DNA from 3 places in the Corynebacterium yudongzhengii genome. Region 1 is predicted to be linked to each of the others. Evidence: riboswitches for the same ligand, from Rfam matches in the RefSeq annotation. Region 1 holds a riboswitch; each other region holds the start of a gene.
What was found. A riboswitch is a leader RNA that binds a small molecule or an ion and turns the genes downstream of it on or off. The one in region 1 is predicted to bind thiamine pyrophosphate.
Positions count from the first base shown of each region.

Region 2: another riboswitch for thiamine pyrophosphate. It lies ahead of C3B44_RS08365 (3-oxoacyl-ACP reductase); the one in region 1 lies ahead of thiM (hydroxyethylthiazole kinase).
Region 3: another riboswitch for thiamine pyrophosphate. It lies ahead of C3B44_RS04280 (thiamine phosphate synthase); the one in region 1 lies ahead of thiM (hydroxyethylthiazole kinase).

Region 1 is NZ_CP026947.1:2,134,264-2,136,524, reverse strand. Features, by position in the region: gene rlmB (23S rRNA (guanosine(2251)-2'-O)-methyltransferase RlmB) at 1-936, shown strand, start outside; TPP riboswitch at 956-1,054, shown strand; gene thiM (hydroxyethylthiazole kinase) at 1,047-1,853, shown strand; gene thiE (thiamine phosphate synthase) at 1,856-2,261, shown strand, end outside.
Region 2 is NZ_CP026947.1:1,794,158-1,796,418, forward strand. Features, by position in the region: gene C3B44_RS08355 (DNA repair helicase XPB) at 1-380, shown strand, start outside; gene C3B44_RS08360 (DUF3239 domain-containing protein) at 377-1,024, shown strand; TPP riboswitch at 1,049-1,172, shown strand; gene C3B44_RS08365 (3-oxoacyl-ACP reductase) at 1,207-1,992, shown strand.
Region 3 is NZ_CP026947.1:931,890-934,150, forward strand. Features, by position in the region: gene thiO (glycine oxidase ThiO) at 1-363, opposite strand, end outside; gene C3B44_RS04280 (thiamine phosphate synthase) at 363-1,031, opposite strand; TPP riboswitch at 1,030-1,143, opposite strand; gene rplS (50S ribosomal protein L19) at 1,366-1,710, shown strand.

The DNA.
Region 1 (2,261 bases):
GGCAATGACCGGCGCCGCAACATCCGCAAGAGCAACAAGAAAGGCCCGACGAAGGGTTCAGGCGGCAAGGGCCGACGCAGCCTCCGCGGTAAGGGCGCGACCCCGAAGGCCGAGGACCGCGTCTATCACGCGAAGTACAAGAAGAAGATGGAGCGTAAGCGTCGGGATTCAGGCCGGCACGAGCGCCAGGGCAACGAGTTCGTCGTCGGCCGCAACCCGGTGCTCGAGTGCCTGATGGCGAAGGTCCCGGCCAACGCACTCATCGTGGCGCAGGGCACGGGTAACGACGATCGCCTCACCCAGGCCGTCCAAATCGCGAATTCGCGCGGCATCGTCACCCGCGAGGTCCCCCGCCACGAGATGGACCTCATGACCGGTAACTCCCTGCATCAGGGCGTGGGCCTGGAGATCCCGCCGTACAAGTACGCGGACGTCAATACGCTTATCGCCGAAGCCGCCGATCGTCCGGAGCCGGGCATGTTCGTCATCCTCGATAACATCACCGACCCGCGCAACCTCGGCGCGGTGATCCGCTCGACGGCAGCGTTCGGCGGGCATGGCGTGATCATCCCGGAGCGCCGCTCTGCGTCGGTGACGGCCGTCGCCTGGCGCACCTCCGCCGGCACGGCGGCGCGCCTGCCGGTGGCGCGGGCGACGAACCTCACGCGCACCGTGCAGACCTTCCAGAAGAACGGCTACCAGGTCGTCGGTCTGGACGCCGGGGGAGAGCACACCCTCGATACCTACGACAACGCCACCGACCCGGTGGTGATCGTCGTCGGTTCGGAGGGCAAGGGCATTTCGCGGCTGGTGCGCGAAAACTGCGACGTCATCATGTCCGTGCCCACCACCGACTGGGTGGAATCTCTCAACGCCTCGGTCGCCGCCGGGGTGGTCTTAAGCGAGTTCGCGCGCCAGCGCCGCACTCAGAGCTAGCACGCTCTGTTAGCATCGAGGCATACACACGGGGTGCCCGGCAGAAGGCGGGGCTGAGATCACACCCGAGGAACCTGCACTAGTTAGCACTAGCGAAGGGATGTGAAAGCTTGACGCACGATAGCTATACCCAGGCACACGAGGCGCTGCGGGAGCAGGCGCCGCTCGTGCACTGTCTTACGAATTCGGTGGTCCAAGAGGTCACTGCGAATGTCCTTCTGGCCGTCGGGGCTGCGCCCGCGATGGTCAGCCACCCCGTGGAGGCCGCCGAGTTCGCCGAAGTGGCGGATGCGGTGCTTGTCAACGTCGGCAACCCGCACCTCGACCAGCTCAAGGCCATGGACAACGCCCTGGATACCGCCCGGCGCCACCACAAGGTCACCGTGCTGGACCCCGTGGCCGTCGGTGGTTTGAGTGTGCGCACGGAGTTCGCGCGGCGGGTCGTCGAGAAGCGGCCGACCGTCATCCGCGCCAACCCCTCCGAAATCCTGCACCTGCACGCCGCGGTCACCGGTTCCACGCACGAGGGCGGCCGGGGCGTGGATGCCACCGACAGCGTCGATTCCGCTCTCACCGCCGCGCGCGAGCTCGCCGAGTATTGCGGGGCAGTGGTGGCGGTCTCTGGGGCCACGGACGTCGTGGTGTCTCCTGGGCGCGTCACGCGTATCGACGGCGGCGATCCCCTCATGGCCGTCACCATCGGCACCGGCTGCGCGCTCGGGGCGGTCGTCGCCGCCTTCGTGGCCGCCGCGGACAGCGCCCACGACGCCACCGTGGCCGCGCACGTCGCCTTCGCCACCGCCGCCCAGCGCGCCGCCCACCGCGCCGACGGCCCCGGCACCTTCCGGCAGTTCTGGCTGGACGAGCTTTATCGCCTGCCCGCGGCCGGGGTGGCGTGCCGCATCACCGAGGACTGACGATGGACCTCGATTACCGCCTCTACCTGGTCACCGACTCCCGCCTGCCCGGCGGCTATGAGCGGGTGCCCGCGGTCGTCGCCGAGGCGATCGCCGGCGGGGTGAGCATGGTGCAGGTGCGCGACAAAGAGCTTGACGACGACACCTTCGCCCACCTCGCCCGCGCCGTCGAGAAGGTGGCGCGCCCGCACGGGGTGCCGGTGCTCGTCAACGACCGCGTCGAGATCGCCGTCGAGCTGGGCTTGGGCGTGCACGTCGGCCAGCAGGACATGGCGCTCGACGAGGTCCGCGCGCTGGTCGGCGAGGCGGTGCCGGTAGGGCTTTCGGTCAGCAACACCGCCGAACTGGAGGCCATCGAGGCGTGCCAGACGCGCCCCGACTACGTCGGCTTAAGCCCGCTTTGTGAAA
Region 2 (2,261 bases), 340 kb from region 1:
AGCTGGAGGCCATCGCCGAGCGTATCGACGCCCCGCTCATCGACGGCCACACCACGAATGCCAAACGCGAAGAGGCGTTCGCGGCCTTCCGGGCCGGGGAGGTCTCGGTGCTGGTGGTCTCCAAGGTGGCGAACTTCTCCATCGACCTGCCCGCGGCGGCCGTCGCCATCCAGGTCTCCGGCACGTTCGGCTCCCGGCAGGAGGAGGCCCAGCGGCTGGGGCGACTGCTCCGACCGAAGTCCTCCGGGGCGGAGGCGCACTTCTACACCGTGGTCAGCCGGGACTCGCTCGATGCCGAATACGCCCTCAACCGGCAGCGCTTCCTCGCCGAACAGGGGTATGCTTACCGGATTGTCGATTCGGTATCGTTGGACGGGTGAAGGTCTTCAAGTTCGAGGTCGACGAACCGTTCGCACGCAAGCACAACGAGATGATCCGCGACACCCGCCGGGTACGCGCCGGCGGCATCCTGCTCGGGGCCATCGTGATCATCCTGGCGCTGCTGTTCTACTTCTTTATTGCCGATCAGGCGGTGTGGGCGTTGATGATCCTCATCGTCGCGATCGCGATGGGCATCGTGTTCGCGATCGTCGGCATCACCGTGGCGCGCAAGTACAACAAGATCCAGCCCCTATACGACCGCTACCCACTCGTGCCCTCGGTGATCGCGGAGGTCAACGAGCGTGACTTCGTGCTCATGGCACTGGTGAACACGAACGTCGATCCTTCCCTGCCGCCGCGCTGGGGTCTCGCGCTGCGCACGGTCACGGCCGTACCTGGGATCAAGACGCCGAAGATCGGCATGAAGATCCCTTCTGCCGCGGTCCTCGGCCGGCGCACCACCCACGATCGCGACCACTGGCAGCAAATCACCCCCATGCCGATTGCATGGGGCACGCCCGATCAGGACATCGTGAAGGAAGCCCGCCGCTCCATCCCGCAGGAGCAGTGGAACCGGCTGGATCGCAACCGCGACAAACTCAACGACGTCAAGGCCACCTCACAGGATCTTTTGGTGCTCTAACGCTGGGTTTCTGTTAGCGTCGGGAAACATACCGAGGGGTGCCCCAAGCCAAGGGGCTGAGATACCGCTAGTGCCTCAAGGCAGATGTGGTGACCCTTAGAACCTGATCCGGATCACGCCGGCGAAGGGACTGGTCTCATCGAGCTCACTCTTTTCGCTGGCCTTTCCCAGCAAGGAGCATTGTGAGTACTGAGAGCACTAAAAGCACAGCACTTTCCGACCAGATCGTCCTCGTCACCGGCGGCGCCCGCGGCTTAGGCCGCTCAATCACCGAGGCTTTTTTGAAAGAGGGCGCCCGCGTGGTGATCAACTATTTCACCAGCGCCGAGGCCGCCAAGGACATTGCCGCCTCACACGGCGAGCGCGCCTGCGCGGTACGTGCCGACGTACGCGAACGCCAAGAAATCGAAGAACTCTTCGCAACCGCCGAGTCAGTCTTCGGGGCACCCATAACCACCGTGGTGAACAACGCCCTGACGGACTTCTCCTTCAACGGCGACGCCCGCCCCAAGGCGGAAGACATCAGCTACGAGAACTTCCAGGCGCAGTTCGCCAGCGCCGTGCAGGGCGCGCTGAATACCACGCAGGCGGCACTACCGGGCTTCGAGCGAGCCGAGTGGGGGCGCGTGATCAACGTGGGCACGAACCTGTTCCAAAACCCAGTGGTCCCCTACCACGACTACACCGCCGCGAAGGCGGCTCTGCTGTCTCTGACCCGCACCTTCGCCGCCGACCTGGGCCCCAAGGGCATCACCGTGAACATGGTCAGCGGCGGGCTCTTGCGCACCACGGACGCTAGCGCCGCGACGCCGGAGGCGGTCTTCGACGCGATCGCGGAGACCACCCCACTACAGTCGGTGACCACCCCGGAAGAATTCGCTGACGCTATCTTGTTCTTCGCCTCCCCGTGGGCGCGGGCGGTCACCGGCCAAAACTTAGTTGTCGACGGCGGGTTGGTGAAGGATTAGGCGGCCTAGAGGATGGTGGGTTTTGGCCGCCTTTCACGCCCCTTGCTGGATTAACTAGCCAAGAACGCCGCCACTTCCGAGACGTTTCCAGCATAGCTCCCCATGTGCTTCGCAGCCCCATACAAACCGGGGAGCAAACGCGTGGCGACAAATCCCATATCTTGCGGCGATGCGGGGTGAGGGCCAGTGAAAAGAGACGACGCGACAAGCGAAGATACGTGGTCCCTCAAGCCAGGAATCGAGTCCGAGTCGCACACGAGGTCGCCCGC
Region 3 (2,261 bases), 1.2 Mb from region 1:
CAACCGCTCCACCTTCATACCGTGGACGTGCTGGTATTCGGAAAGATCGCGCAGGTGGCGGGCATCCGCGTGGTCCCCGGCGATGACCAGGGTGCCTTCCGTGCGATAGCCGGTGGGCAGGTCGGTAACGCTCGTGACGCGCTCGATGAGGGAGGGGTACTTCGCCGCCGAATCCAGCATCAGCGGAAACAGTGGCTCCTGGCGGTATTGGACCTCCGCGGCGGGGGCGAGCATGCCGCCGGCGTGGTACGTCGCGGAACGCGCGGGCGCGGGGTCAATGAGGCGGACCTCGTCGCCGCGTTCGGTGAGCTCGAAGGCGGTGCTTAAGCCGATGATGCCGGCGCCGATGACGGTGACGCGCATTAGAACGCCTCCAGGATCTCGCGGGCGTAGGCGGCGGGGTCGTCGCTGTGGGCGAAGCCGCGGACTACGGCGACACCGTCGACGCCCGCGGCGGCCAGTGCCGGGGCGTCGGCGGCGGTGACATCGCCGATGGCGACGAGGGGGACCGGGGAGGCGTCGACAAGCGCCGGATAGCCCTTCAACCCGATCGGGGCGCGCCCGGAATCCTTCGTCGGGGTGGCACGGAAGGGGCCGCAGCCGATGTAATCGACGATGTCCAAGACCTGCTCGACCGCGCGCACCAGCTCGAGGGTGCCCGTGGTCAGGCCGATGATCGCGTCGGGGCCGAGGAACTCGCGCACCGCGGTGGCCGGGAGATCATCCTGGCCGACGTGAACGCCGTGGACGTTCTCGCCGGCGCGCATGAGGGCGGCGGCGACGTCGGCACGATCGTCGATCACCACGTGGGTGGCGGGATTCGCCTCGTACACGGCGCGCGACAGCCGGCGCGAGAGCTCGAAGAGATCGCGGGCGGAGATGGGTTTGCTGCGCACCTGAATGATGCCGGCGCCTCCGCGGGCGGCCTGCGTGGCGGTGGCGATGACCTCGTCGAAAGTCCCGGAAGCGGTGATGAGATAACAGCGTAGATCGAGCTTGTGCCTCGGGGCACGCTTAGCCGCAGAACACATGGCGTTGAAGCCTCTCTTCCTTCGTCGGTGCGAGCCGTATCAGGTTCGAACGGTGCTCGCGCGGTATTAGCGCGATCTCAGCCCGTTACCGCGGGCGCCCGTGGGGTTTATGAGTCCAATGTAGGTGGTGTGAAGTGGCCTGGACAATGGAGGTTAAGAATTAGGGGAGGGGATTTGGTTACTGACTGCAGGCATGACAAAATATGCGGGTCTGCTGCGTGCATGGCGTACGCGGTGAATGTGAACCTGCATACGGATACGAACCGGCCGAGCGCCTCCTTTGGGGAAAAGCCGCCAGGGTCCTCTGTCCCAAACTGAAAAGGAAATGCCTGGCATGACCAACATCATTGACAAGATCAACGCAGAATCCCTGCGCGACGACATCCCGGACTTCCGCCCGGGTGACACCCTTGACGTGCACGTCAAGGTCATCGAGGGTTCCACCGAGCGTACCCAGATGTTCCGCGGCTTCGTTCTGCGTCGTCAGGGCTCCGGCGTCAGCGAGACCTTCACCGTCCGCAAGGTCTCCTTCGGCATCGCCGTCGAGCGTACCTTCCCGGTCCACTCTCCGAACATCGAGCGCATCGAGGTTTCCCGCCGCGGCCAGGTCCGCCGCGCGAAGCTGTACTACATGCGCGATCGCCGCGGCAAGGCCGCTCGCATCAAGGAGCGTCGCTAAGCCTGTATCTGGGTCGGTTCTGTAAAGAGTCGGCTCGAGCGAAATCCCAGAAAAAGACCGCCTCTGCGGGGCTTGGGTTGTGAAGACCCCAGCCTTGCGCGAGGCGGTCTTTTGTTTGTGGGGTGCGGGTTTCTGGTGGCCTGCTAGCCGAAGGGGTTACCAAACTTGATTCGCTACATGAGTGCCCAAGTGTTTGTGTCACGCGCGCTCGAAACCAGTAGTCCTTTCTATGGCCCTGTTTTCGACCAGCGATAGCGCTGCATACCAGGGTCGCGGCAACCGGGGGCGGATGGCTTTTGCCAAATGCCCGGAAACCTCCGCTGCCGTCTTGCCGGAGAAGCGCTACCAACAAACCGCATCTGACACTTCAGGGCCAGTCAATGCTATCGAACACTTGAACGCTGACAAGAGGGGGATCCCCGTATCCTGGGGCTTCTGTTTTATGCCATGGCATAGAATAAAGCTCCAGTACAAACACGATTAAAAAGGCTTGCGCACCCCTCTTGTGGCTATCGGTAGCGCTTGCTAGGTTTAGAACATGAGAGCGAACA